2 linked regions of the Alkalihalophilus pseudofirmus genome follow. The main gene of each other region encodes a partner of the protein of the gene in region 2 in a complex. Links are inferred from orthologs where the notes say so. Each region holds a gene or a part of one and is shown on either strand. Other genes may lie near its edges.

Region 1 (15,146 bases), 2.5 Mb from region 2 along the record:
AATAGTCATGCCATCTACTTCTGACAAGCGCTCAAGTGCGTACTCTGCTAGTTCATGTTCATGCTTTTCTATTTCATCAAGACCGATCTCAGTTAGAAAATCAATCGCAGCACCGAGGCCGATCGCTCCTGCAATAATCGGAGTCCCGCCTTCAAACTTCCAAGGCAGCTCTTTCCAAGTTGATTCTTGCAGTCCAACGAAGTCGATCATTTCTCCGCCAAATTCAATCGGTTCCATATTGTTTAAAAGCTCTTTTTTACCATACAATGCTCCAATTCCAGTCGGTGCACCCATCTTGTGACCAGAAAATGCAAAGAAGTCACAGTCAAAATCACGCACATCAACTTTCATATGAGGAGCACTTTGCGCCCCGTCAACAACCATAATAGCCCCGTTGCGATGGGCAATCTCAGCAATTTCTTTTACTGGATTGATCGTTCCAAGTACGTTTGATACTTGCATGATCGATACTATTTTTGTTTTCTCGCTGATCGTTTCCTCTACATCTTTAAGATCAATGGTTCCGTCAGCTTGAAGAGGTAAATACGTTAACGTAGCACCTGTTGCACGAGCCACTTGCTGCCACGGTATGATGTTGCTGTGATGCTCCATCGGGGTAATGATAATTTCATCTCCAGCCGATAAATTGCTTCTCGCATAACTTCCGGCAACAAGGTTCAGAGCTGTTGTTGTTCCTCTAGTAAAGATAATTTCTTCAGCGGAGGAAGCATTAATAAACGAACGAACCTTCTCACGTGCTCCTTCATATTCATCTGTCGCCATCGTACCTAGTGTATGCACACCACGGTGTACATTAGAATTATAACGACGATAATAATCATCAAGCTTTTCAATGACAGACAACGGCTTTTGAGAAGTTGCTGCACTGTCAAGGTACACGAGAGGGTGGCCGTTTACGTTTTGGTCAAGAATCGGAAATTGCTTCTTGATCTCAGCTACATTCATTACAGAACTTTCCTTTCAATTGCTTCACGCAATTGCTCTTTCACTGACTCGATCGGCAGTTGTGACACAACAGGAGCTAAGAAACCGTGAATAACGAGTCTTTCTGCTTCCTTACGCGGAATACCGCGGCTCATTAGATAGAACATTTGAAGCGGATCAATACGGCCTACAGAAGCTGCGTGACCTGCCGTTACATCATCTTCATCAATTAGAAGAATTGGGTTGGCATCTCCACGAGCTTTTTCACTTAGCATAAGAACGCGCTCAGTCTGTTCACCGTTTGATTTTGTTGCACCATGCTCAATCTTCGTAATACCGTTAAAGATTGCTGTTGCAGCATCACGCATAACACCATGCTTTAAGATATATCCTTCAGAATGCTTTCCGTGATGGAAGATCTGTGTTGTAAAGTTTTGTTTTTGGCTGCCGCGACCGATTGTTACAGTCTTAGTGTCAGCCCAAGAACCGTCGCCTACAAGATGAGTCGTGTTCTCTGATACGGTATTTCCGTCGTTCATTTGACCAAGTGCCCACTCAAGACGAGCATCGCGCTCAACGTGTCCACGACGTACTACATAGGTTGTTACATTGCTTGAAAGATTATCAACTGCACCGAACGCTACTTTTGCGCCTTGTGCTGCATAAACCTCTGCCACAATATTAGCTACCGCCTCATCTTCTGATAACGAAACATAGTTTTCAACGTATGTTACTGAACTATTCTCTTCTGCTACGACGATGACGTGGTTGTATAAACCAGCATCCTTTGCACCAAATGCATATACAGCTTGAAGCGGTACTTCTACATCTACATTACGAGGCACATAGATGAACGTACCGCCGTTTAATAATGCAGCGTGAAGAGCTGTTAGACGGTTTTCATCCATTTGAACAGCTTCACCGAAAAGATATTTCTTCACTAGATCTTCATGCTTTTCTACTGCAGTAGCAAGATCTGTGAAAATAACGCCTTTATCTGTCAGCTCTTTTGAGACCTTCGTATAAACCGTAGAACCGTCTTGCTGTGCTAGAAGGTTATCTACTTTATCTTCATCGCCAACCAGGTTACGGATTCCTTCAGCAAGTGCTGCTACATTGTCCGCTGCTTTTACTTCAGCAAGATTGTAGTTAGCTGCTGTGAAGTTCCATTTATCGATTTTTGTTTTATCAGGTTTAGGGAGCTCAAGCGTATCGAATAGCTCTGCTCCTTTTAAACGGATGTCTTTAAGCCATGCCGGCTCATTGCGTCCATCCGAGAATGCTTGAATCTGTTCTTTGTCGAACGTTACTTTTGTCTCGATTGACATACATACCCACCCTTTACTGTTGATTCGCTCATTTGCTTCTTTTCTTGCTGTGCTTATCATGCACTGCAGATAAAACTAGACTGACTTAAGCTTCTTGGTTTACGCGCTCGTCTTCAATGCCAAGTTCTTCTTTAATCCAGTCGTAACCTTCTGCCTCAAGACGTTCAGCTAATTCAGAACCACCAGATTTCACGATACGGCCTTGCATCATAACGTGTACTTTATCAGGCTTGATGTAGTCAAGAAGACGTTGGTAGTGAGTGATGATTAGACATCCAAACTCAGAACCACGCATTGCATTAACACCTTTTGATACGACTTTAAGTGCATCGATATCTAGACCTGAATCGATCTCATCAAGGATTGCAAGCTTAGGCTCAAGCATCATTAATTGAAGAATCTCGTTACGCTTCTTCTCACCGCCAGAGAATCCTTCATTTAAGTAACGCTGTGCAAACTGTTGATCCATTTCAAGAAGATCCATTTTCTCATCTAATTTACGGATGAATTTCATTAGAGAAATCTCATCACCTTCTTCGCGGCCTGCATTAATAGCAGAACGTAAGAAGTCCGCGTTTGTAATTCCGCTGATCTCAGATGGATATTGCATCGCTAGGAATAGACCTGCTTGTGCACGCTCGTCTACATCCATTTCAAGCACATCTTCACCGTTCATTGTTACAGAACCGCTTGTGATTTCATATTTCGGATGACCCATGATTGCAGAAGCTAAAGTTGATTTACCTGTACCATTTGGTCCCATGATTGCGTGGATTTCTCCACCGTTAATTTCAATACTGAAGTCTTTAAGAATTTCCTTTCCTTCAATTGAAACGTGTAAGTTCTCGATTTTTAAGAATGGTGCTGACATCTTTATGACCTCCAATTTATCTTGCTTATAACAAGCAGTGTGATTTCGATGATTAAATCGAATTATTCTCAATCTATTCTCATTACAATCTTATAACAAATCCAACATAAGTTCAAGGTAACGAGACTAGTATGTACAATTGCGTTTCACGCAACATTCTTCATTATAATATAGATTGGTTCATACACAAAGGGAGCGGCGCCAGTTATGGGCCACTCCCTTATGTCATTTTATTCTATCCTAACAGAACTTATAGATGGTGTTGATTGAATTCCCTTACCATTTCATTGCAGCGTTTGTATTCTTTATCACGAGCTCTCTCAATTTCCATTCTTTTATCGAGGCTTCGGTTGTATTCCTCATAACCTACTCCATGTGCAGAATGCATTGCCTTTTCCATATCACTCGTATACGCAGCGTCTAATGACTGGATAATGAATCAATCCCTTCTCTTTTGATACATGTATCTTAACATGAACGCTTTAATTGACCAAAGCGCAAAAAAGAGGCTGAGGTTCCTTTACAGGTTATCAGATCACCTATGCCATTGTCAGAAAACTTACCAACACGATAACTCTTATTTCCACCGTTTTTCGACTTGACCCAATATTTGAAAAATTTACTGCTGCATCTGACTGCCTTTGCCGCTAAGGTCGGTCATTGCTTCTTGGACAAGAGTGACAGCCTGGCTCATCGCTGCCCCGCCGCCGAATGCTGCTGTAACGCCCACTGCTTCTAAAATTTCATCTTCAGTACAGCCTTGGTCGAGGCATCCTTTTGTATGATAAATAATACAATACTCATCTTGTGAAAATACACTAATACCAAGTGCGATCATTTGCTTTTCTTTTTGAGAAAGCTTGCCTTTTGCAAAACATGCTTCTGTGAACGCATTATATTTCTTAGCAATATCAGGCATCTTCTCTGTGAAGTGTCCTAACCCTTCTTTATATTCAAGTAGTGCCATCTCAACTGCACTTTGGTTCTGCTGTTGCTGCTGTTCCATCATTCATCCCTCCTAAAGTTGAATCCACTTCAAAGGTAGTATTCGATTTCAGGAATTCATTTATACAAAAAAAGAACGCCATTTAGGCGCTCTTTATCTGTTTTTCATCTTATTCTTCAGTTAAAGGAATAACAGCTCCATCATACTCTTCGTTGATGAAGTTTTGGATCTCTTCAGATTGAAGAACTTCTAAAAGCTTTTGTACTTCTGGACGCTCTTCATCTTCTGCACGAACAACGATCAGGTTAGGTTGAAGTACATCTTCTTCTTCAAATGCAATTCCGTATTGCTCAATATCTACTCCGCCCTCAAGAGCGTAGTTTGTGTTGATGACAACAGCATCACCCTCGCCGCTTTCAAATGAAGGAGCAAGCATACGAGCTTCTACTTGAGTTGAACCAAATTGTAAGTTCTTCGGATTAGATGAAATATCATCGATTGTTGCTAATTGACCTTCTTCAACATCTAGCTCAATTAAGCCTGCACGCTCAAAGATCGGCAGAATACGGCCGTGGTCACTGATTGAATCACTCATAATAATTGAGGCGCCTTCAGGAAGCTCATCAAGGCTTGAATATTCTTTAGAGTACACACCGATTGGTTCTGCATGGACTGCACCAACGCTGACAAAGTCATAGTCGTTCTCATCAATTTGCATTGCTAAATAACCAGGCGTTTGGAAATAGTTCACATCGATGTCGCCATCACGTAACGCTTGGTTTGGCAAGATGTAATCTTGGAAAACTTGGACTTGAAGGTCAATGCCTTCTTCAGCAAGCAATTCCTGTGCTGCTTCAAGGATTTCTGCATGCGGTACAGCAGAAGCACCGACTGTTAATGTCGTTGTTTCACCTTCAGCACCCTCACCAGCTTCGTTATCTGTTGTTTCTTCCTCTGCACCGCCGCATGCCACTAATGATACAGACAATGCTGCAGCTGCTACTACGCTTAAAAACTTTTTCATCTCTCTTTTCCCCCTACCGTTTATCTGTTTTATTTGTAAAATAATCACCAATCCACTGGATCACAAAAACGACCAATAGAATTGCGATTGTTGCTACCAAAGTAATCTCGCTGTTATTGCGCTGGAATCCTTCTAGGTACGCGAAATGGCCCAGACCGCCTGCACCAATGACCCCTGCCATCGCTGTATAGCTGACAAGTGCAATCGCTGTAACGGTGATTCCAGAAATAAGTGCTGGCAAGGATTCAGGAATTAAAACTTTCCGAATGATTGTCCAGTTGCTCGCTCCCATTGATTGTGACGCTTCAATAACCCCTTTATCGATCTCACGCAGGGCAATCTCCACCATACGCGCATAGAACGGGGCAGCTCCAATGATTAATGCAGGAAGCGCTGCATTTGCCCCAAGCATCGAACCTGTCAGGGCCCTTGTAAATGGAATTAATAAAACAATTAATATGATAAATGGGATTGATCTAAAAATATTAACGATAAAGCTTGCCACCACGTTAACAAGATAATTCTCCCATAGATTCCCTTTGGCTGTCAGATAAAGAACTAATCCTAAAATGAGGCCAAGTACAAATGTAGCAAAGACAGAAATAGACGTCATATAGAGCGTTTCAATCGTCGCATCCCATAAGCGGTCCCATTTCACATCAGCTAAAAATTGATCATTCATACGTGATCACCTCCACTTCCACTTTCTTGCTGCGGATAAAGGCAATCGCGCGCTCGACTTCATCAGTCTCTCCATGTAAAGCAACAAATAACGTCCCGTATGACCCTTCTTGGATCTTCGTGATCTTTCCTTGCACAATATTTACTTCAATATCAAATGAGCGAATCAGCTGCGTAATTAATGGGCTTTCCGCCTCTTCACCGACGAAGGTTAACTGAACAATTTTACCTTCAGGGTGATCTGCGAGTAATTGCTTAATCGCATCTGTCGTTTCTTCAGGCTCTGTAATTTGCTTAACAAATTCCTTCGTCATCTCTTCTTTTGGCTTACGGAATACTTCTAGCACCGGTCCCTGCTCAACTACTTTACCGGCTTCCATCACAGCCACTTGATGACAAATTTTACGAATGACGTGCATTTCATGTGTGATCAGCACGATCGTTAAGCCTAACTTTTGATTAATATCAACGAGCAAGTCCAAAATCGAATCTGTCGTCTTAGGATCTAGTGCGGATGTTGCTTCATCACATAACAGCACCTTAGGATTGTTAGCAAGCGCACGTGCAATACCGACACGCTGTTTTTGTCCGCCGCTCAATTGCGATGGATAGCTGTCTCCGCGTCCTTTAAGCCCTACTAGCTCAATTAACTCATTCACCCGTTGTTCACGTTTGGCTTTTGGCACACCTGCAATTTCAAGAGGAAACGCGATATTATCTCGCACCGTACGCGACCAAAGCAAATTAAAATGCTGGAAAATCATCCCGATTTCTTGACGGGCTTTTCTTAATTCTTTTGTTGAGAGTGCTGAAAGCTTTTTGCCAGCTACAACAACCTCTCCTTCTGTTGGACGCTCAAGCATATTTAACATACGAATTAACGTACTTTTACCTGCGCCGCTATATCCAATCACACCGAATATCTCCCCCTCGCCGATATTTAAATCAACGCCATCGACGGCATGAACGGTGCCATTCTTCGTTTCAAATCGTTTACGAATCGATCGAAGTGAAATCATTAATTACTCCCTACTTTCTCTATAAATCCCAAACCACGTTATAAGCTTTACTGAAGTTATTTAGTAAAGCATGAAAGGATGAGGATCTCCTAACTCTAACGTACGACAAACTCATACACAATAAAAAAGCCCTTCTGTTTATGATGAACAGAAAGGCGTAAATTCATTATCCCTTCTCTCATCTACCAAAGCTCATGCTTTGCAGGAATTAGCACCTTCTAGGTCAACATATGACTTAGTGGTTGCTGGGTTTCATCGGGCCAGTCCCTCCACCTCTCGCGATAAGAGATATAAAGTTGTTGTCGTTCGCTTTTACATGAATGCATCATAGCACGCGGGTTTTTTAGCTGTCAACGATTTTATGCCGAAACATTTGAAGAAGATATTTCCGTTGCTTTTTTCTCCCTAAATACTAGAAAAAAGTAGACCGAACCGATGAGATAAAGGCTTGCTGTGATCGTGAATACATACGCATACCCGTAGTAGGAACCATGAATCATTACAAGGGTAGTTGAAACAGGACCCATTACCGCCCAGCCAAGCTGGAACACCATCTGGCCCACTGAGTTAGCAAGACCTTTCATCGAGTCATCTACCTTCCGCATCATCAATGCCATCTGGATTGGATTCCCTGCATTCATTAATGCCTGCCTAAATAAGAAACCTATAACAGCAACCCACAATATTTCTGTGTAGGCAGTTAATAGAAGAAACGGCAAGGAGGACAGCTGCAAAATGACCACCGCTTTTACTTCACCCACTCTTCGCACGACACTTGGACCGATCATTAGCGCAATCGCCGTCATTGCCTGGCCTAAAGAGAGAATAATACCGACAACCGAATAACTTACATCAAAGCGGTCGGTAAAATAGAGATTCAGGTAAGGGATAACGAGACCAGATCCAAAGCCAATCAATAAGTTAGCTACAGCGAAAAGTCCGATCACTTTCAGACTGGAACGATGTGTCGTAAATAACTTCCCTAGAGAGCTTGCTCCTGTTTTCTCTTTGCGGACTTTTTGTTCCTCACGAATCTTTAAAATTGGAATTAACGCTATAAAAAATAATGCTGCCCCAAACAACAAGGTGATTCGTACACTTGTTAACATGGCGAGGCCAAATACATTATGAAATAAATCAGACATCGTCCCGCCTAATGTGTTTCCGATTACGTTTGCTACCATAATAAGAGCAAAGTTAAAGCTGAACAGGTGCACCCGTTCTTTTTCAGATGAATTTTCCGCAAGGAGTGGAATAGAAGATACTTGGATAAACGCCATAAAAAGTCCTGTCATAAAAGCAGTTGCTAATAGAAGTGTTTCAGCTGTCAGCACCCCTCTTAGTAAAAGACTGACGGCTGCAAAAACGGCTCCAAACAAGATGACTTTTTTTCGGCCGATCTTATCACTCAACAAGCCAGCAGGCAAAAGTGCAATCGCACTAGCCATAGCCTGCATCGCAATGACTCTGCCGTTGACTTGATCAACATAGCCTAACTCACGTATATAATAATTATAAATGACCATAAAAATCCCCATCCCAATATTAGCTAGGACAGAGGCTAAAAGAAACAAACGCACATTTCGATTATATGATTTAAGCTGCCTTGACCAGTCTCCCATAAGACGCGCCATATCGACCATCACCTTTTCATTATTTCGATCCCCTAAATATAATAGTCGATTTCACCCAAAATAAAAAGCCTTTCGTCAAAGTTTTCAGACGAAAAGCTTACATCATCTAACACCAGTTCTTCTAACACCAGCCCTCTTCACAGCTGTCTACATAGGAAGTCACTTGGTTAGGGTCGGTCTGTTCATATCTATATACTTTATCCTCTTCAAATATATATCCAGCACTCATAATATGCTGCAAGCCCGCTTCTGTTTCCGTTACTTGTCCGATGCGAGCATCATCCACATACAGGTTCATATGGCCGTTTTCATACTTTCCTTTTACCTTGCTTGTCACATCCACTTTTACTAAATCCATACCGCTTCCCCTCCAAATGTATGGTGTAGCTATAGTGTATGCCGCACGGTGTGTTCTACTCGAGGAAAAAGAAAGAGAAGGAGGCAGGTTCCTCCTTCTCTAAAATGATTAATCTTCGCTGATCATTTCTGCATACTCAGAATCGTTCATCAGCTTGTCCACTTCATTTGAATCCTTAAGCTCAACAACGATCATCCATGCTTTTTCATACGGTGATTCGTTTACAAATTCAGGGGAATCATCAAGCTCTTCGTTGATTTCAACGACTTTCCCGCTAATTGGTGCATATAGTTCAGAAACAGTCTTAACTGATTCTACACTACCGAAAGGCTCGTTTGCTTCGATGTCGTCTCCAACTTCAGGAAGCTCAACGAAAACGATATCTCCTAGTTCTGATTGAGCGAAGTCTGTAATTCCGATACGTACTTTATCGTCTTCAACTTTCACCCACTCATGCTCTTCTGAATACTTTAATTCCTTTGGTACATTTGCACTCATGTGATAATCCCTCCATCAATTTGGTACATACTCACTCTATTATACCTTTTTTGCCATATAAACTAAATGCTTAGTCGAAAGATTTTGTCTTAATGTGTCATGATCAACGTGATTTTGTATAGGATTATTTCCATGTTTGCTCAAATTGCTCTTCTTTAAAGCCTACCGTGACAAGATTGCCGTCCGTTGTAATCGGGCGCTTAATCAGCATGCCATCAGAAGCAAGCAGCTCAAGTTTCTCCTCATCACTCATATCTGCCAGCTTATCTTTTAAGCCAAGCTCACGATATTTTTGACCGCTTGTGTTAAAAAATTTCTTGAGCTCTAGGCCGCTTTTTTTATAAAAGGATTCAAGCTCTTCTTTAGAAGGAGGTGATTCAACAATATGTACTTCGTTTAATTCAACTCCATTTTCTTCGAGCCACTTCTTCGCTTTACGGCATGTCCCGCATTTCGGATAATGATAAAACGTTACTAACATAAAAAAACTCCTCTCCTGCTTGGATACTTTACGTCATTATTGCTTATTTTTTCTATTTCTACAACTGTTACGCTCATGATCATCTATATCACTTTCCCACATTTGCTGAATGGCTGCTTGAGTTGTATCTTCTGTTAGATCCGTCGCAAACTCCTCTACTCCAGTTAATGGTCCTGTATACTCAATCTTCGGCTGCTTTTTCATCGTAATCCCTTCCCTTGTTGTTAAATTTGATTATAGGATGCTACGAATGAGCCGAAACGATTCTGGAAGTTTAGAGGGGGCTGATAGTACCGCATGGGGGCAAGTACTGAAAGCTCACGGCGGCAATTGCGTCGGTGCGGCGTTGATTTGCGCTGGTCTGAGCGTTTATAGCGCTGCTCAGAGTGATATATGCGTCGGTGCAGCGGTGTATTGCGTCAGTTGCTCTTTATTGCGCCGGTTCAGGTACTGATTGCGTCATTCTGAAGAACAATTGTATCTACCTTCGTCATAATTGCGCCGGTCTGCATCGATCCGCCGGTCTGCATCGTGTCTCCATCTGCCTGGGCCTCCGCTCTTTCCACTCTGGTCCGAGCACTTCCCGCACTAACGACAAAAAAGCCCGCTTCCAGGGCTTTTTTGTACTAGAGAGGAGAATGCTTCATAAGAAAGGAGTTATATAATTTTTGGGGCGGTTAAGCCCCAAAATTGGTTAACGTAATTGGACTAACAGTCGTAACTATTAAACAACGTAGCGTTCTTCTTTAAGAACTTCCGCTGCAATTTCACGCTTAATGCTTACTACATTAATTGGCGTGTGGCGCGTTAATTTGCGCAGGATGGAAAGCATCGTACGAAGAGTATCTCCGCTTTCCATAGTTACTAATGATTCTTTCGCATGAGCTTCAATGCGGTTGAATGCTTCTTGGCAATACACTTGTGTCATGCGAAGCTTTTGAGCTGCTTTTTCTTCGCCAGACTTATTCATTTGCTTTTCTGTACGTAAGATCACAGACTCCATAGAGAAGACTTCGCTTACGATATCAGCCACATTTGAAAGAAGCTCTTGCTCGTGCTGAAGCTTTTGTTGATACTTCTGAGCTCCGGTACCAGCTACCATTAAGAAGATTTTCTTAGCCATGCCAAGCAAGTATTTCTCTTGTTCAAGAGGCGAGTCACCGATTTCTTGCGGCATCATCATCATTAACTCTTCTTGAAGCGCTGTTGCTTTTTGAAGAAGAGGAAGCTCGCCTTTCATAGCTTTACGCATGATCGTACCTGGTACAAGAAGACGGTTAATTTCATTTGTACCTTCAAAGATACGGTTAATACGAGAATCACGATAAATGCGCTCTACTTCGTATTCAGCCATGAAGCCGTAACCGCCGTGGATTTGAACAGCCTCATCGGCTACATAATCAAGCGTTTCAGAACCTGATACTTTATTTAAAGAACACTCAATCGCATATTCAGCAATTGCATTAGCAACGGCACGGCCGTCTTTTTGCTCTTCATCAGATAGTCCGCCAAGACGTTCTTCAAATAATCCGCCCGTACGATAGATGGAGCTTTCAGCAGCATATGTTGCTGTTGCCATGTTTGCTAGCTTTTCTTGGATTAAAGTGAATTTCCCAATTGGTGTTTTAAATTGCTTACGCTCGTTTGCATATTTAGCTGCAAGCTCTAACGCACGCTTTGAGCTTCCTACACAGCCTACTCCAAGCTTGTAACGACCAACGTTTAGGATATTGAAGGCAATGACATGGCCCTTGCCGATCTCACCAAGTACGTTTTCTTTTGGAACTAGTGCATCTTCTAGGATGAGTGTTCTAGTAGAAGATCCTTTGATCCCCATTTTCTTTTCTTCTGGACCAGTTGAAACGCCTTCGTAGTCTTTTTCTACGATAAATGCTGTGAACTGCTCACCGTCGATTTTTGCATAAACAACGAAGACATCAGCAAAGGCAGAGTTTGTAATCCATTGTTTTTCCCCATTTAATACATAGTGCGTTCCTGCTTCGTTTAGAACAGCAGTTGTTTTCGCACCTAGAGCATCAGAACCTGAGCTTGGCTCTGTTAGTGCATAAGCAGCAATGGTTTCACCGCTTGCCAGGCCAGGAAGGTACTTTGATTTTTGCTCGTGATTTCCAAAAAATACGATTGGAAGTGACCCGATTCCAACGTGTGCGCCGTGGCTTAATCCAAATGCACCGCCGCGAACAAATTTCTCAGAGATTAGAGATGAACTGATCTTATCAAGTCCTAAACCGCCGTATTCTTCAGGTACATCAGCACCAAGAAGTCCGATCTCACCAGCTTGCTTTAAAAGCCTTACTGTGTGCTCAAATTCGTGGTTTTCGATCTTTTCAAGATGAGGTACGACTTCTTTCACCGCAAACTCTTCCGTTGTACGGCCGATCATAATCTGCTCATCTGTAAAGTCCTCTGGAGTAAAGACCTTATCTGCCTCAATATCCTCTACTAAGAAGCTCCCGCCTTTTACGACACGTTCTGCTGTGTTACTCATCATAATTCCTCCCTTAATATATGTGATCTAATAATTGTCACCTATTAATTAACCAATTAATTCAAACACACCAGCAGCACCCATACCGCCGCCAATACACATCGTTACAACACCAAACTGCTCGCCGCGGCGCTTCATTTCATGCATCAATGACAGCATCAGCTTTGTACCAGAGCATCCAAGCGGATGGCCAAGAGCAATGGCTCCTCCGTTGACATTCACCTTATTTGTATCAAGCTCTAAATGACGAATAACTTGAAGTGATTGAGATGCGAATGCTTCATTTAATTCAAATAATCCAATATCAGAAATGTCTAAACCTGCTAGTTTAAGAGCTTTAGGAATCGCTTCTACCGGGCCAATCCCCATAATTTCAGGAGCAACACCTGCAACAGCAAAACTTCTAAACTTAAGCAGCGGCTGTAAACCGCTTGCTTCTGCTTCTTCACGGTCCATAAGAAGAACCGACGCTGCGCCATCACTCATTTGTGACGAGTTCCCAGCTGTTACAGACCCTTTTGGATGGAAAGCCGGACGAAGTTTCGCAAGGCCTTCAAGCGTTGTATCAAGACGAACACCTTCATCTGTATCAAATACAACCTTTTTCTCTTTTAATTTATTGTCAGGTCCAACTGCACGAAGCGTAACATCGACTGGTACAATTTCATCAGCAAAGCGATTCGCTTCAATCGCAGCCGCTGCTCGCTTATGACTCTCTACAGCGAAAGCATCCTGATCTTCGCGGCTGATGCCAAAACGATTCGCTACTTCTTCTGCGGTATATCCCATGCCCATGTAATACTCAGGCTGTTCTTCAACAAGCGTAGGGTTAGGAGCAATGACATGCCCGCCCATTGGGATCATACTCATTGATTCTGCACCGCCTGCAATGATCGCTTTTGAGTGGCCCAGCATAATGCGCTCAGCCCCGTAAGCAATACTTTGCAAACCTGATGAACAGTAACGGTTTATCGTAATAGCTGGTACTGTGTTAGGAAGTCCCGCAAGAGCAGAGATGCTTCTTGCGACGTTCATTCCTTGCTCAGCTTCTGGCATTGAGCAGCCAATAATCACATCATCTATTTGTGCTGGATCAAATCCTTCTGCACGTCTTAATGTTTCTTTTATCGTAAGAGCACCAAGATCATCTGGTCTCACATTTGCTAAAGTTCCACGCTTTGCTTTTCCGACTGGCGTACGAGCGCCAGCAACGATTACTGCTTCTCTCATTATCGTATCCCTCCTACCTGTTTGAATTAGTTACGTAACGGCTTTCCTTTTGTCAGCATGTATTGCATACGTTGTTGTGATTTCGGCTCACCAACAAGACTCAAGAACGCCTCACGCTCTAAATCAAGCAAGTATTGCTCATCCACAAGTGTTCCTTTAGGGACGCGGCCGCCCGCTAAGACGAATGCAAGCTTCTCGGCAATCTTTAAGTCGTGATCAGAAATCATGCCGCCAAACTTCATTGTTTTTGCTCCAAGCAACAGTGTCGCATAGCCTGTTTCACCAACTACAGGAATCTTCTTACGCTCTGGCGGACGATAGCCAGACTCTTCTAAGTGAATGACTTGCTGTTTCGCACGGTGAATGACGTGTTCCCCATTCATTACAACCCCGTCGCGTTCACTTAAGAAGCCATTTTCACGCGCTTCATGAGCCGATGTTGCCACTTTTGCCATCGCAATCGTTTCAAATGTTTTATTTGCGATTGCTTGAAGGTCAATTTGTGCTCCTTGCGGCAGGCTTTCAAGGTTGCGAAGGTACAATTCTTTGTTTCCTCCGCCGCCAGGAATGAGGCCGACGCCGACTTCAACAAGTCCCATATACGTTTCATGAGCTGCTTGAATGCTTGCAGAAGGCAGGCAGATCTCTGCTCCGCCGCCAAGCGTCATTCCAAACGGTCCTGTGACAACAGGCTTTGCTGAATAACGTACATTGGCCATCGCTTGCTGGAACTGACGGATAACTAAATCAATCTCAAAGAAATTATCATCTTGTGCTTCCATTAAGATCATCATTAAGTTCGCACCGACACAGAAGTTCTTTCCTTGGTTGCTGATCACAAGCCCTTTAAAGTTCTTTTCTACTTCTTCAATAGACTTATTAACCATTTGAATCACATCAAGGCCGATGGAATTGTTCGGTGAGTGGAATTCAAGCAATGCTACATCATCACCGATATCAATAAGTGATGCACCGCTGTTTTTCATTACCACATTGTCTGGCTTTAATGATTTCAGATGGATGTTTTTAGGGTTTGATTCCACCCCCTTATATTCACCCTGGTGGAAGTAGCTTGATCCTTTATAGAATGTTTCGTTTCCTGTCTCAAGCATTTCCTTTACCCAGCCAGGAACCGTTTCGCCTTCTGCTTCCATACGTTCAACAGACTTGGCCACACCGATCGCATCCCACATTTCAAATGGACCAAGCTCCCAGCCGAAGCCCCAGCGCATTGCTTCATCAACAGCTTTAATGTCATTTGCAATCTCATATGCTTTTTCAGCAGAGTATAATAAGGTTGGCTTCACTAAGTTCCAGATCAACTGTCCTGCACGATCATCTGCATAAGCAAGCACTTTTAATTTATCACCAGGCTTTTTCGCTTGTTTTGCTTGTTCTACAGAGGCTGCACGAAGCTTTTTACGCTCTTGGTATTCAAGCGTTACTGGATTAAGTTCTAAAATTTCTTTCCCCTTCTCCGTACGCTTTTGTACAAAGAAGCCTTGGCCACTCTTGCTTCCGAGCATGCCTTTTTCAGCCATTTCCTTCATAAATGCAGGCGGGTCAAATACGTCTTTTTCCGCACCCTCCACTTCGTCATACACATTTTTAGCAACGTGTAA
Region 2 (15,046 bases):
TCTTCAGCTGTAGAAAGTTTTGATTGCAGTGAAGGCATGCGGTTTGTAATGTATGAAACAACAATAAGAATCAAGAAGCTTAATGGTACGGCCAGCATAGCACCAGAAATCCCCATACCATCTGTTAATCCATGACCACTGATTACAATAGATGGGAAGACGAAAGGTGAAACAACAACGTATAGACCACCTGCTACTACTGATGCAGCTATGGCGCCAAAGCGGTTTGCTTCCTTCCACCATACACCCATCAAAATTAACGGAGCATTTGTTACACCGGCTAAACCGAAAGCCCATAAAATACTTACTACTAGAAAGTCAGGAGGATTAATAGCAAGCAGGACACTTGCAACCCCGCCCCCAGCAATCGAGAAGTAACCAAGCTTTACTTTCATACTGTTTGTTAAATTTGGCTTTAGCGTCGTTACGATATCTTGTGAAATAAGAGCACCAATTGCAAGGAGGTTTCCACTTAAAGTTGATAGACCGGCGCTGATTGCACCAGCAATAACTAGAGCAGTTACCCACTCTGGGTTGTACACTAAGTTTAAGATAATGGTTAATTTATCTGCATCAGCTTGAGAGATTGCAACACCTTCTGTTTGTGTAAAGAATACACCTGCAAATCCCATTGCATAAGTTGCAGAGAAAACAAGACCTAGTACAAGCGCAAACCATACCATCGCTTGACGAGCACTTTTAAGACTTGATGCCGTATAAATACGCATTGCTAAGTGAGGAAGCCCAAGAGCTCCAATTGTAAATGCCGGAATCAAAGCAAAGTACCATTTAGAAGAATACTGATAATCAAAGAATGTAGGCATAGCCTCAAGCATAGCAGGTACCATATCCGCATATAGAAGCGGAGGGAAATACCAGCCAGTTCCGCCCATTACTTTCATGATCGCTCCAAGAGGAACGATAAACATTAACGCAATGATGACCATTTGGATCGCTGCGTTATTTGTCGCACCAGACATACCGCCAATTGTTACATACCCAACAATTAATAGACCGCCGATAATAAGGCCTGTCATATACGGGATACCAAGCAGCGTTTCAAATGTTACGGCGATACCGATCATTTGACCAAGTGCATACATGATAGATACTAAAATCATAAATAGAGCCGCAATAATAGATGCACTAACCCCGTAACGCTCCCGTACGAAGTGAGTTGGTGAGAATGCGCCCATACGACGTAGACTCGTACCATAGATAATTGTAATTAAAGGAATAGCTAAAATCATTTGAATCCACAGTAAGATAAATGGGGCTTGCAAATTTAAGATAAGACCAGTAACACCAAGGAATGTAGCAAGACTCATGTAGGTCGAAGCCATCGCTAGTCCATTTGTAATTGGACCAACACCGCCGCCAGCGGCATATAAATCTTCTACAGATTTACTCGCACGGTTTGAAACCCAGCCTACGATGTAGAATAAAGCGAATGTAGCGACTACAAAAATAATACCAATAACGGGATTCGATAATTGCCATAGTTGATCTTCCATTTAGCTAGCTCCCTTCTCAGATGATTGAGCAGATTGATTTTGAGCATTTTCATCTTCAATTGCTTGGTCAATGTGATTTCCCATTTTACCAGCGATGATCGTTAGAATGAGTACGCCAAACCAACCGACCAGTATGGGAACGATGTACATAATCGGAAACCCAAATAACATTCCATCAACAGGGAAAAGAGAGAAGATTAAACCCATATGACCAGACACTAGAAAAAGGGCTGACATGATAATCGTAAACCAAACTTCTTTTTTGTAAGCACTCATACTGACACCTCTTTTCGTATAATTGATAACGCTTTCAATCGAAATAAGACTGAACGCTCGCTCAGTTAAATTGACAGCTGAGCATTTGTTCAAATTATATGTACGTCACCCCCTGGCCACTAATTAAATATTCACTTCCTTGTCAATCTATACTAAAATTACATCATGTTTGACTGAATGTAAAGACAAAATATTGAGAAAATTAAAACAGGATAAATAAAAGGGGTAAATTTATGTGAGTAAGCGTAAAACAAAGCGTCCAATTGTGTTAACAGCAGTTATTTTGGCCATGTTTATGGCGGCTGTGGAAGCGACAATTGTTGCTACAGCGATGCCTCAAATTGTTGCTGATCTAGGAGGTTTTTCATTATTCAGCTGGGTCTTTTCATCCTACCTATTAATGCAGGTAGTAATGATCCCTGTATATGGAAAACTTTCTGATATGTATGGACGGAAAATTATTTTTGCTATTGGGATATCTATATTTTTAATCGGATCGATCCTATGCGGCTTTTCTGCAACGATGGAAATGTTAATTATCAGCAGGTTTATTCAAGGGCTGGGCGCAGGGGCTGTGCAGCCAATAGCTACAACGATTGTGGGCGATATGTACACGAAAGAAGAACGTGCGAATATCCAAGGGTACTTAGCGAGTGTATGGGGGATATCTGCGATTATGGGTCCTGTACTCGGTGCTGTATTTATTGAATATCTACATTGGGCTTGGATTTTTTGGGTCAACATCCCTTTTGGAATCATTGCATTAATTGGGGTAACTCTTTTCTTACATGAGGATATTAAGTCCGCTGAATCGATGAAAAAGAATAGGCAATCCATTGATTATAAGGGAGCACTTCTTTTACTTTTGGCCATTACACCTTTTATGCTCGTCTTAATACAAGGAAATGTGTGGGGATTCACTTCACCTCTGGTAATGAGCTTACTTGCTTGCTCATTTATTTGTCTTGTCTTGTTCATCAAAGTGGAACGCAGAGAGGCTAATCCAATGATGACGTTGTCTTTATGGGAGAATCAGCACATTCGCAACGCAAATATTGCCTCTTTTTCTGCAGGAGCGATCTTGCTGGCTGTTTCAACCTTTTTACCTACCTATGTGCAAGGTGTCATGAATCAGCCTCCAATTATTGCTGGACTTGCGTTGACAGCGATATCGATTGGGTGGCCGATCTCATCTACTATTGCTGGAAAAATGATGCTCAAAAAAGGCTTCCGTACGACAGCTTTGATTGGTGGATGTGCATTAGTAACAGGCGGGTTATTCTATATGCTGCTGCCTGTTATTAACCATCCGCTATGGGCTGGAGCAGGTTCCTTTGTTATTGGAGTTGGAATGGGTTTTTCTACAACGACTTTTATAGTGTCGATTCAATCATCAGTTGACTGGAATGTCCGAGGAGAAGCGACATCTATGAATATGTTTATGAGGCTTCTTGGAGGAGCTGTAGGAGTTGCTTTTTTAGGAGGTCTTTTGAATAGACGTCTTGAAAACGAGCTTAAAAACAGTCAAGAGTATCTATCATTTGAGCCGACCATTGATGCTGTCAATCACTTGCTCGAGGCAGGTCAGAGGGAAGAATTACGTTCAGTAGAGCTAGAGGCACTGCAGATAGGCTTAACAAACAGTCTAGGGATTGTTTTTACGACCATTTTTATATTAGCTGTGACTAGTTTCTTCTTTATATTACGGTTGCCGAAAGATTCATAAACAAGTAGGAAGCCAACATGATCTGTCATGTTGGCTTTGTTAAGGTTAAGAAGTGATTAAGGACTCTGGCGGTTAGTCCCCAAATTACGTACGCATCATAAAAATAAAATAGTTCCTGGACCGATTGGGTACGGCCGTTATAAGTTCTCTTGTTTGGAATGAGGTGAAAGGGGAAATTATCTGCAGGTTCAAACGTGATCCCCATTTCATACATTTTTGGCTTTGTCTCATACAAGTAACTAAGCGGTGCTGTAAATGTAGAAGCCACCTCATCCTTGTTAGGGTTCAATTGAGTTATATCGTTAATTTTACCTACAAAGGGGTAGATGACTCCTCGGAAAGGGGTAACTAAATAATCTAGTGGAGCAATTAATTCCACCTGATTTTCTGGAATTCCTAATTCCTCGCTTAGCTCTCTAATCGCAGCAGCTTCAGCGCTGTTATCACTTTGATCAATTCGGCCGCCAGGAAAGCAAATCTCACCAGGTTGACTCCTTAAATGCTCGGATCGAACTTCAAATAATACAGAAAGTTCTCCATCTACTTCAACAAGAGGCAGAAGAATAGCGGAATGTTTAGCAGTCTGTTGTCCAAGTACACCTGGTTGGCGGTCTTTAATCGTTGAAATAATAGTTGAGATATCCGGCAAAGAGATCCTTCCTTTCACACACATAATTATGGTTATCCTATACGCTTTTTTAACTATAGTATAGCATATGAGCATCTACGATTGATTGTTGCAAAGAAGAGGGGGGTCTTGTACACTTAGTACATATCTTAAAATTAAGATAAAGGGGATTAACTATGACTAAAGCAAATGATGATCTTTCGTTGAAGTTATTTGTGGTCTTATCTCGAGCTCATAGTGCTGTGATGACAGAGGTTGAAAAGGATATTCGAAGTTACGGTTTGAATCCAACTGAGTTTGCCGTAATAGAATTGCTTTACCATAAAGGCGATCAGCCGCTTCAAAAGATTGGTGAAAAGATACTTATTTCAAGTGGAAGTATCACTTATGTAGTAGATAAACTCGAAAAAAAACAACTGTTACTAAGGCGTCCATGTCCGAAAGATCGCCGTATTACGTATGCGACATTAACAGATGAAGGGAAGCAATGGATGGATGAACGTTTTCATGTGCATAAGGAACGAATTGCACATATCTTATCTGGTTTAAATACAGATGAAACAGAAGAAGCGATTCAATTGCTGAAAAAGTTAGGATTACATGCTTCAAGTTAAGGGGTCGATTCTCAGATATTGATGAATCAAAGAATCAATTATTTAGAGCGAAATAATGCTAAAAAATCTGTTAGATGATATGACAAGAACTCTGTATTTTAATGAAATGTGAGGTAAGATGAATTCAGGAAAGGTCATTGACCTAGCTTCCAACATGTTCTCTCTACTCTCCCCATTGTTAGCGGTTCACTTGATGTGAACCGCCCTTTTTTTGATTAAATTAAATCAGACTTCATTTCCTAGGGAATATGAATCTTAGTAAATAAAAGCAATAAATTCTTCTTTATCAAGGCTGCCAAAGTAAGGTTTAATATCTACACCGTTTAATGCTTCACGCAATGCATCCCCGTCATACTTGACGCCTATTAGTTTAGATTCAAGCTCGCTTACATCGCCCACACCAAAGAAATCTCCGTATATTTTGCATGCTTCAATTCGACCTTTACGCACATTCAAGCGAACATCTATTGAGCCAATCGGAAACCGCTTCGTTCGTTTTAAGTCGAAGGCCGGAGATTTCCCGTAATTCCAGTCCCAATTTTTATACCTAGATTCTGAAATGCGATTAATTTCTTCCCAATCTGTTTCTGTTAAATGATACTCAGGGATTTCGTCGTCAGCTTCAAAGATATACTGTAATAATACTTTTTTGAACTGATCAACTGTTAATGGCTGATCTAGAAATTCATTAATGTTTGCTACCCTGCTGCGTATTGATTTAATCCCTTTTGAACGGATCTTTTCATCTTTTACATTAAGCGCTGAAACGACATGTTCAATTTCTGAGTGAAGCATTAATGTACCGTGGCTGAACATTCTTCCTTTAGTAGAAAATTGAGCATTTCCAGATATTTTACGCTCACCCACATGTATATCGTTGCGGCCGCTAAGTTCTGCCTCCACTCCAAGCTTCTTTAAAGCAGAAACAACAGGCTCTGTGAACTTTTTAAAATTGTGAAAAGATTCACCGTCATCTTTAGTGATAAAGCTGAAGTTTAGATTTCCTAAATCATGATAAACAGCCCCTCCGCCAGAAAGTCTGCGAACCACATGGATGTCCTTTTCCTTTACGTAGTCAAGATTGATTTCTTCTATCGTATTTTGGTTTTTACCAATGATGATTGAAGGCTCATTTACATAAAACAAAAGATAGGAGTGTTCTGGATCTAAATTCTTTAAAGCATATTCTTCAATCGCTAAATTGATTCTCGGGTTAGTAATATTGTTATTATCTATAAATTTCATCATTTTGCATTACGTCCTTTCTTGATATGTTCCATCTTCAGTATAGTGATTGTTTTAGTAGCCGTCTAATGGGAGTGTTCCTTACCACTTTTTTCATACGTTTAGACTCTTCTTTTATGAATAGTAAGGATTGTCGATTGGAAAGATATGCATGCACCTATAAAAAAGGAGATGAGTTAGATGAAAAAATTACTTAGTTTAGTATTGCTTTTTATGCTATTCCTAACCTTAACAGGAACCGGTTTTGCTGAGGAAATGGCAATGGTTCGAGTACTCCATGCAACACCTGATGCTCCAGGAGTAGATGTTTTTGTAAATGAGGAGCTTGTAGTAGAAAATATAGAATTTAAAGATGCTAGTGACTACTTGCAGCTGCCTGCTGGTTCTCATAAAGTAGAGATCTATGCTGCAGGTGATACAACTTCTGCAATCATTAGCGAACAATTAGCTGTAAGCGGAGGAGAAGCATATACTGTGTCAGCAATCGGTCAGTTAGAGTCTATTCGCTTAACAACGATGCTAGATGAGCAAGAAGTATCAGAAGGCAATACGAAGATCCGTGTGGCTCATTTTTCACCTGATGCTCCAGCTGTTGATATCGCAACAGATACAGGAGATATTTTATTCCCAAATGCAGCTTTTTCCGCAGTGACAGACTATTTAGAGCTGCCGGCAGGAGAATATAACCTTGAAATTCGTGCAGCTGGGACGGCTGATGTCGTTGAAGAACTAACTAATCTTGAGTTGAAAGAAGGAATGATCTATACAGCTGTAGCAACCGGGCTTTTAAATGCTGAGCCTGAATTTGATGTGATTTTATTAACAGATGCTATGCCAACTCCAGAAGACATGCCGAAGACAGGACTAGGCGGAGCATCAGACATTCGCTAAGATGAAAATTTGGCTCACATCTTTTTCAGTTTTTATTCTTATCATGCTAGGATGTCAGCCGTCCCAATCAAATGCTGCAGAAAGTTTAACAGGATCTAAACCAGAGGTTATCAAAATTCCTGCATTGGATATTCAAGCTGAAATTGCGCCATTCGGTTTAAGGAATTATGAGCAGATTCCGCCTGATGGAGAAAAAGTATTCTGGTATGAGGACGGGGTGAATCCAGGAGGACCAGGAAATGCTGTGTTAGCAGGTCATTTCGATGATTATGTAGGTCCAGCGGTGTTTTATCACCTTCATGAGTTAAAAACAGGGGACTATATTTATATTGTCACTGAGAATGATTATATACTGACATATCGAGTGGAAGATGTAGAGACATATAAGAGAGCAGAAGCACCTGTGAAATCAATTTTTCATGGTAGTGGGAAATCAAAGCTCAACCTTGTCACATGTTCAGGTTATTATAGTAAAAAAGAAAAAACTCACTCTCATCGTACTGTTGTAACAGCTGCATTAAAAGGAAAGTCTTATCCCTACCAACCTATAACCGAGCCTCCTTTATAAAAGGCTCGGTTTATTTGGATTTAAACGTTCTCACCGGTAGTTGGATAACCATGCAAAGCGTATAATAAATGGTAAGTAACGTGATTGGAGAGGATGAAATGAACATAAGACATTTAGCAGAAGCTGATTATGATCGGGTCATTTCAGTCATTGATGAATGGTGGGGCGGCCGTATGATGAGTGATATGCTGCAACGCTTATTCTTTATTCATTTTCAAGAAACGAGCTTTGTCATTGAAGAGAAACATAAGATTATAGGGTTTTTAGTGGGATTTCCTTCCCAGACTGACCCTAATATAGGATATATCCATTTTGTAGGGATTCACCCGAAAGCGAGGAAAGAAGGTCATGCACGCATACTGTATGAGGCTTTCTTTGAAAAAATAAAAGAGCTTGGGTGCGATAACGTACTTTGCGTTACTTCACCAGTAAATAAAGGATCCATTGCTTTTCATAAACGGATGGGATTTACCATTAAACCAGGCACCAAGGTAGTAAATGGTATTTCTATTTATGAAAATTATGATGGGCCTGGTAAAGACCGAATTATTTTCACAAAATCACTCGACGAAAAAAGAACCTAAGCTCTAACTTGGAGCTTGGGTTCTTGTATATTTCCGGACAAGGCCTGGAACAACTCGTATACAAATTATAAACCATAGGATAGAAATGCTGATAGCCGCGATAATATCACTCGGATAATGGGCTTCTAAGATCATTCTGCTCAATGCGACAACAGATATGCAGAAAACAGCAATGGCATAACTCATCAAACGGATCGCACGTTTTGTGATAAAGAGGTAACTAATATATATGATAAAAGCAAATAGTAAAAAGGTTCTCATCGTATGGCCGCTTGGGAAGCTGTAGGAAGCTAGCTCAAAAGACTGCCCAAACACTTCTAAATAACGAATCTCACCAGGCCGCTCCCGCTGAAATAATAACTTTAATCCTAGGTTCAAAAAGAGTCCGCCAAAAACAATAACTCCGAGCATGAGGGCATAAAGTTTTTCTCTTTTAAAATATAAAAACCCCATTAAGACAAGGGTAAGTATAATCATTACTTCTCCAGAACCAAGTTTAGTTAGAAAAGACATAGGCTCTTGTAATGATGAAGGAATAAGCTGATTCATCCAATCAAGCAGCAGCTTATCAAATTCATTAGAATCAATAAAAAACACCATACTAAGAAAAACAGAAATCGTAAGAATATAAATTACATTTATTTTCATTGCTTCCTCCTGCTATATATATTACTCATAAATTAGAATTCTACCATTTTACACAACATGTGACTAGTGTCTATTCTCAGGTGATGTATAATAAAGTTAAAAGGTTGGAAATTTAATTTAAGAGAAGGAGGACGTTACAAAAATGGAAGCACCAAAAGTAAATGTGAGCGGCTTAGAATTTGGGTGGGATGTAGAAAAGGGCCAATTTCTCTTTGAAGGGGAAGATGCTGTACTTTTTTGGATCTCTTCTGCAATGAAAACGTTTTTTGATACGATTGAAGAGGTGTCAGGAGAAGAAGCCACAAGTGTTGTGTTAGAAACGACTGGATACAGGCAAGGGACTGTAGTTGGTGATTATTTTGAGAGGCTGCATGTTAGCGAAAAAGAGTTTGCTGAAACTCTTACGCGTACATATGCTTCTGCAGGCTGGGGAAAAGCAGTAATTGATCTATTTGATACAGATCAAAAAAGGGTCATTCTTCGTTTAAGAGATGATTGGGAATACAAAATAAATATTGCCCAAGGAAAAATCAAAGGCGGCAGATTTCTTCCAGCTCATTATGCTGGGATCTTCACTGGGTTATTTGGTACAAATATTTGGTATAGAATCCTTCAAAGCCAAGTCGAGGGCAAAGAGGAAACCGTAGTTGAGTATTTCCCCTCTGAAATAACCGTTACAGAAAATATACATAAATTGATTCGAAGCCGTGAACAACAAGAAATTATGCAGCTTGAGGCCATGGTTGAAGATAAAACACAAGAACTGAAGGCTCTTATCAGAACGTTATCTTCCCCGATGATTCCGGTGATGGATGGGGTAGTAGTCGTACCACTGCTTGGTATGTATGATAAAGAGCGTACAGATGAACTAATCGAGAAAACGCTGCACAATCTTCCTAAGCATAAAGCAACCTTCTTAATTCTCGATTTCACGGGACTCGATTCAGATATTGCCTCTGTCTCAGCTGATTTAATTGAGAAACTTGTATCAGCTACTTCATTAATAGGAGCTAAAACGATCCTAGTAGGAATTAAAGCTGAATTAAGCCTTGCGATTACAAAGGAAGATATCGACTTATCTAACTATGATTGTTTTCAGACATTAGAACATGGTATTTACTACGCGCTCGCTGAAAAAGGCCGGAAAATTATTTCAATATAAACGAAGAGAAGCATTTAATTTTCTAATTGAAAATTAAATGCTTTTTCTATAAAGAGAATTTCCTTATCCTGCAAGGGAATCATGGCCTTAATGGCGAATAAGATAAGTAATAAAATAGACGGAGGTGTGAGATGAATAGTATCCAAACATTAAAACAAACTATTCTTCTTTTAGAAGAAAAGCTGCTTCAATCGCACACAAGAACGTCGCCTGAACAATTAGAAGAACTCTTAGCTGATGATTTTTTGGAATTTGCAAGCTCCGGACAAGTATGGGTTAGAGATGACTGCTTAGGAGAAGGAGGAGTCGGTGTAGTCAGCATGAAGATTTATGATTTTGAGATCAGGGAGCTGGCACCCGAAGTGATTCTTGCTACTTATAGGGTATTTGATGAGCACAGGGTAAGTAACACAATACGAAGTTCTATATGGAAAAAAGAGAATGGTAACTGGAAAATGTCCTTTCATCAAGGAACTTATACAAAGTCATAATCAAATCCTATGTTAGGAAAAAATGCATCTCCTTATCTGATCAAGGAGATGCATTTTTTTCTTAGATCGAAGGATGTCTCGTTACTTCAACACGCTCCTGGTTCTCTCTTTTGTGAGTAAGAAGCAGGGCGCTTCCAATTAATAAGAGTAAGATTCCAGACCCTTTTAATACAGTGTAGATAGAAAACAATTCAACAAGAATTGCTCCTATCAACGGCGCCACTAGAATGCTTATATTGATAATCGCATGATAAAGGCTTGAAATACGTGCAATAGTGTCACCCGTTGTTTCTTTTTGAATAACAGTTTGGGCGACAAACATTTGCAGTCCAACGCCGATTCCTAAAATAATAGACATGAGTAAAGGCACTGACAGTGGAAAGCCGCTTGTTAAAAAGCTCGCACTAATAAACACAATCGCTAAACAGGCAAAACTTGTCATTAGTAACTTAGCGGGGTAAAGCATTTTTCTTTGTTTAGACATCAGTCCATAAATAAAAATAGATCCGATACCGACAAATGACATAATCCAGCCCATTAACTCAGGATGTTCTGGGGCGATCAATCTAAATAAAACAGGGAATTGCACATCAACCATTTGTAGAGCGAAAAAGCCTAAAAAAGAATACCCAAAACAGATTAAGAGAGTGTTTGTTTGTAGGATAATCCTCAAACCTTCCTGTAAGTCCTCCCAAAATGGCTGTTTCTCTCTTATTGGAGGATGTGAGAAATCAGTTTTTTCTTTAGCAGCACTCAGTAATATGAGACTCGAAAAAAGCAGTGAAACCCCGTTTATGAACAGACATAGAAGAGGTGAGTAGATAGCTGCAAGCGTAGCTCCAATAACCGGACCTATAATTCTTGCAGCCTGGGCGGATATCCCGTTTAAACTTACTGCACGAAGCACAAGGGCCTCTGGAACAATATGTTTGATGATGGCTTGTTCAGCAGGGAAATGAACGGTTGCGATCGTAGAACGTAGCATTAAAACAGTTAAAAAGAGCCATGTATTTGTGATAAATAATAGTGAGAAGGTAAAAAGAGCGGTCAGGATATCTGCTGCAAGCATCACTTTTACCTTATTTCGATGTTCTATAAATACTCCGGCAAAAGGACTAATAATCACTTGAGGAAGGGCGATTGCGACAGCAATAAATGCTAGCATGATTGGGCGCTCTTGCCACACATAAGCAAACAATAAGAAGATGGCGACACGGTCAAAGTAAATGCCAAACATTGAGATACTATAAGACGCGAACACTTTCATAAATAATCTATTTTTAAATAGTGGTTGTAAAGACATGGTAAGATACCTCCCTTATGGTTTCATCATAGAGGAGGTATGTCAGAGGAATATCAGAGGTGACGATGAAATATAGATTTTATTTCTTTTTTAAGTTTTTCTATTTGATGTGGTTCAAAAAATGCTGTGGAAGTGTTTGTTACAAGAAGCTGAAGCGCTTCATCTGTACATTCCTTCTCAAGGAAAAATCTCATAATGGCAATGGCTAAGCCCATATGTGAATTGAATTGAGAATGTTCTACAATTTCAATTCCTTCCTCAATCAAAGCTAGACCAGATCTCTTTTTTGTTTCAATTAATTCTTTAATGCCTGTGACAATGAGAAAGATCCCTTTTTCACGAAGGTAAGGTTTTTCTGTAAAGAAAACTTTTAACAATGCCTTTTCCTCGTCTATTTCCCTTTGATCAGACATGCATATCGCGTACATTAGTTTTGTTATTCTAAAAAATGGATAGAAGCCATCATTTGACGAAGTTATTTTTCCTTCTGTAAAAACTATTGCCTCAAGCGCTTTATCAAAATTCCGGCTAAGTAAGAGAAATAGAATTCTGCTTAATGTATCAAATTCAGGCTGCTGCAAAGGGGTGAAAAGCTGCTTTGTGTACACTTGATTAAAGTATTCACAAGCAGGCTTTGCCCCTTCTAGTAAGAGATTGACCCATAATAAAAATAAAGATTTCTCTTTAAATGAAATGGATGAATCATAGATGATTGAGCGATAATCTCCAGCCATAAACGCTAACGGCATTCGTAGGCTTGAAGGAGGCTCAATACCGAATGCTGGATTATTTAATAATGACTTGATAGCCTGACCGTTACCGTACAAATGGTAGGTATATAATAAAGATTCGCTTATCTCTTCAAATTGAGGATCTTCTATTTTTAGCGTTTTTTCATTAGAGGAGCCCTTAATTAAACAATATCCTTGTCCTCTGAAGGTATTTATCTTAATCCCGGATTTAAGAGTGCCAAGCTTTTTTCTTACCCTGTAAATATGATCATCCACCGTCCGGTCTGTTGGGGTGCCCTCCCCCCAAACCGCATCTAATAGCTTGTCGCGGCTGAAGACTTGGTTCGGGTGACGATACAAGAAATGTAATAAATCAAACTCTTTTGGAAGCAAAGTCAATTGTTGATTAGCAAATTCAATACTATAGGTAGAAAGCTGAAACGAAAGGGTGTCCATATCCTCACCTCGGAAGTAAGTCTTCTTTTATCGTAATCGAAGTGCATAAGGAAATAAATAGAAAAATTAAAGAGACAATAAAGATTATAACCTGGATCGTTAGTCCCCCTTTATGTTAGACTAGTAATATCTATCTATTAAACTATTTTCTACCATATTGGAGGTTATCTTTTGAAGAAGTTAGTGAAAAATGGCCTGTTTACATTTGGGTTTATTGGTCTACTTTCTATGAATCTGCCAACTTCAGTATTAGCTGCTGAAACGGTGGCGGAACGTTGTCAATATGAAGCAGTTGTTGGGGTGAATCCTGCCTTTCAAACGACTAATTGCCTGCTAACAGAAATGGCGTTAGATTATAATATCCCGCCAGAAGTTGTAAAAGCGATAGCAGAAAGAGAAAGCAGCTGGGTGCAATTCAATTCTGACGGTACACCAAATATCTCATCAGATAATGGAATAGGAATGATGCAATTAACCAACCAAGCAAATTTTGATCAAGAGCGTTTGGAAACGGATGTCCTTTATAATATTGAAGTGGGTGTAAAAGTATTAGATGAAATGTTCACACGCGGAAATCTTCCGGTTATTAATGATAACGACCGCGATGTAATTGAAAGCTGGTATTTTGCAGTAATGGCTTATAACGGCATCAAGCCTCAGAACAGTCCAGTCAGACAGGCGAGCGGTGAACGTAACGAGTCCGCTTATCAAGAATTAGTATATTCTTTAATAAATCGTTCTGAACAAGGCACAACAACTAAACAACTAAGTTTTGAGCCATCAGATTTCAACTATGATCCGACTAGTGACGCCAACATCGAGTTTCCTGTACATCATTTTACATTCGATAATTTAACGAAAACAAAGTACTTATTTGATATCGGAGAAAAAGTAGAAACGAATACTCGTGCCAATTTTAGAACAAGTCCGTCCACACAAAACAATTTGATTACTACTCTCCCAGCAGGTGAAGTATTAACGATTACAGGTGCTTTTACATATGATCAGGTTTCTCTATCAAACCAATTCGTATGGTACCCCGTCAAAAGAACAGATGGAACAGAAGGATTTATCACTTCTGGTAATCTTAATCCATTAAGTGGTGAAAGCGTGGAGCCGGCTCCACCTGTTGAGCCGGAAGAGCCAGTGACGTTTAGTGATGTACCTGTCACTCATTATGCTTATGATGAAATACATTATCTAGCCAATAATAATATTGTAGGTGGAGTTGGTCATGGTAGGTTCGATCCTACTGCACCGTTAACTCGCGCTCAAGCCGCGACAATGCTTACTCGTGCATTAGGTACTTCTACAAATGCTCCTAACCCCGGCTTTAAAGATGTTTCTACAACACATTATTTTTACAGCGGTATTGCTAGTGCTGTTGAAAGTGGTTTTTTTGTTAAAGCTGACAACTTTTATCCTGAGCGCACATTAACACGAGGAGAAATGGCTGCTATCTTAGATCGTGCATTTGATTTTCCACAAGCTGTTGGTTCGCACCCTTTCACCGATGCATCAGGAATTTTTGAATATAACATTACGAATGTATACGAGGCTGGAGTCACGTCAGGAGTAACCCCAACTACTTATGCTCCTCGAAATACGATTGACAGAGGACAATTTGCAGCATTTTTAGCTCGATCATTAAATGAAGAGTTCCGAGCTCAATAATATAGAATGATAAAACAGGTCAAAGCCATTAAGCTGTGGCCTGTTTTTTTGTATAGGTGTACATGGATTTCTTATTATTTCACTTTCCCACTTGATAAAAGGGCTCACATCAACGAAAATATAAGGAATAGACAGCATATACTAGAATAGGAAAGTAAATGTGTAGGAGAAGAAAGAAGGTACGTTAGCATGATCGAGGTTCATTCAAAAGAAAGCGAGATGCTTCAATTACTTGAGAAACTTGTTAATATTGATAGTGGTTCGAATAATAAAGCAGGTGTTGATAAAGTCGGGGAGATTGTCGGACAAAAATTTAAGGAGTTAGGATTTAAGGTCAATGTGGTTCCTAATATTGAGGTTGGCAATCATTTAGTGATCCAACACCCAGATGCAAGTCACATTGATATCTTAATTGTCGCTCATATGGATACAGTATTTGAAGATGGTACGGCTAAGGTTCGTCCTTTCAGTATAGATCAAGAAAAGGGACGCGCGTATGGGCCAGGAGTCATTGACATGAAAGCAAGTCTCGTGT

Evidence for each region.
Region 1: the proteins of lplA (region 2) and gcvH are in contact, whole or in part, in a crystal structure (PDB 3A7A), measured with the Escherichia coli proteins. The link is inferred for Alkalihalophilus pseudofirmus from one-to-one orthologs.

The regions. Positions count from the first base shown.
Region 1 is NZ_CP117835.1:3,485,115-3,500,260, forward strand. The notes cover bases 7,610-10,587. They hold gcvH (glycine cleavage system protein GcvH), read right to left. Parts: upstream 9,305-10,587; coding sequence 8,915-9,304; downstream 7,610-8,914. Other genes in these bases: PQ478_RS18460 (MFS transporter), read right to left, coding at 7,610-8,448; PQ478_RS18465 (YusG family protein), read right to left, coding at 8,570-8,806; PQ478_RS18475 (arsenate reductase family protein), read right to left, coding at 9,429-9,785; PQ478_RS18480 (hypothetical protein), read right to left, coding at 9,822-9,989; PQ478_RS18485 (acyl-CoA dehydrogenase FadE), read right to left, coding at 10,510-10,587. Outside these bases: PQ478_RS18425 (cysteine desulfurase), read right to left, coding at 1-966; Fe-S cluster assembly protein SufD, read right to left, coding at 966-2,273; Fe-S cluster assembly ATPase SufC, read right to left, coding at 2,359-3,144; PQ478_RS22010 (YuzK family famiily protein), read right to left, coding at 3,395-3,544; PQ478_RS18440 (carboxymuconolactone decarboxylase family protein), read right to left, coding at 3,764-4,150; PQ478_RS18445 (MetQ/NlpA family ABC transporter substrate-binding protein), read right to left, coding at 4,260-5,114; PQ478_RS18450 (methionine ABC transporter permease), read right to left, coding at 5,128-5,796; PQ478_RS18455 (methionine ABC transporter ATP-binding protein), read right to left, coding at 5,789-6,814; more of PQ478_RS18460, read right to left, coding at 7,174-7,609; more of PQ478_RS18485, read right to left, coding at 10,588-12,294; PQ478_RS18490 (acetyl-CoA C-acetyltransferase), read right to left, coding at 12,343-13,524; PQ478_RS18495 (3-hydroxyacyl-CoA dehydrogenase/enoyl-CoA hydratase family protein), read right to left, coding at 13,551-15,146. UniProt on the Escherichia coli protein: The glycine cleavage system catalyzes the degradation of glycine. The H protein shuttles the methylamine group of glycine from the P protein to the T protein.
Region 2 is NZ_CP117835.1:1,002,833-1,017,878, forward strand. The notes cover bases 4,009-6,886. They hold lplA (lipoate--protein ligase), read right to left. Parts: upstream 6,004-6,886; coding sequence 5,014-6,003; downstream 4,009-5,013. Other genes in these bases: PQ478_RS05130 (NUDIX hydrolase), read right to left, coding at 4,009-4,165; PQ478_RS05135 (MarR family winged helix-turn-helix transcriptional regulator), read left to right, coding at 4,321-4,758; PQ478_RS05145 (DUF4397 domain-containing protein), read left to right, coding at 6,184-6,886. Also shown: PQ478_RS05115 (sodium:solute symporter family transporter), read right to left, coding at 1-1,514; PQ478_RS05120 (hypothetical protein), read right to left, coding at 1,515-1,790; PQ478_RS05125 (MDR family MFS transporter), read left to right, coding at 2,026-3,516; more of PQ478_RS05130, read right to left, coding at 3,542-4,008; more of PQ478_RS05145, read left to right, coding at 6,887-6,894; PQ478_RS05150 (class F sortase), read left to right, coding at 6,896-7,462; PQ478_RS05155 (GNAT family N-acetyltransferase), read left to right, coding at 7,561-8,046; PQ478_RS05160 (phosphatase PAP2 family protein), read right to left, coding at 8,050-8,694; PQ478_RS05165 (STAS domain-containing protein), read left to right, coding at 8,837-9,856; PQ478_RS05170 (nuclear transport factor 2 family protein), read left to right, coding at 9,988-10,347; PQ478_RS05175 (MFS transporter), read right to left, coding at 10,409-11,650; PQ478_RS05180 (winged helix-turn-helix domain-containing protein), read right to left, coding at 11,704-12,837; PQ478_RS05185 (S-layer homology domain-containing protein), read left to right, coding at 13,009-14,511; PQ478_RS05190 (M20 family metallopeptidase), read left to right, coding at 14,701-15,046. UniProt on the Escherichia coli protein: Catalyzes both the ATP-dependent activation of exogenously supplied lipoate to lipoyl-AMP and the transfer of the activated lipoyl onto the lipoyl domains of lipoate-dependent enzymes.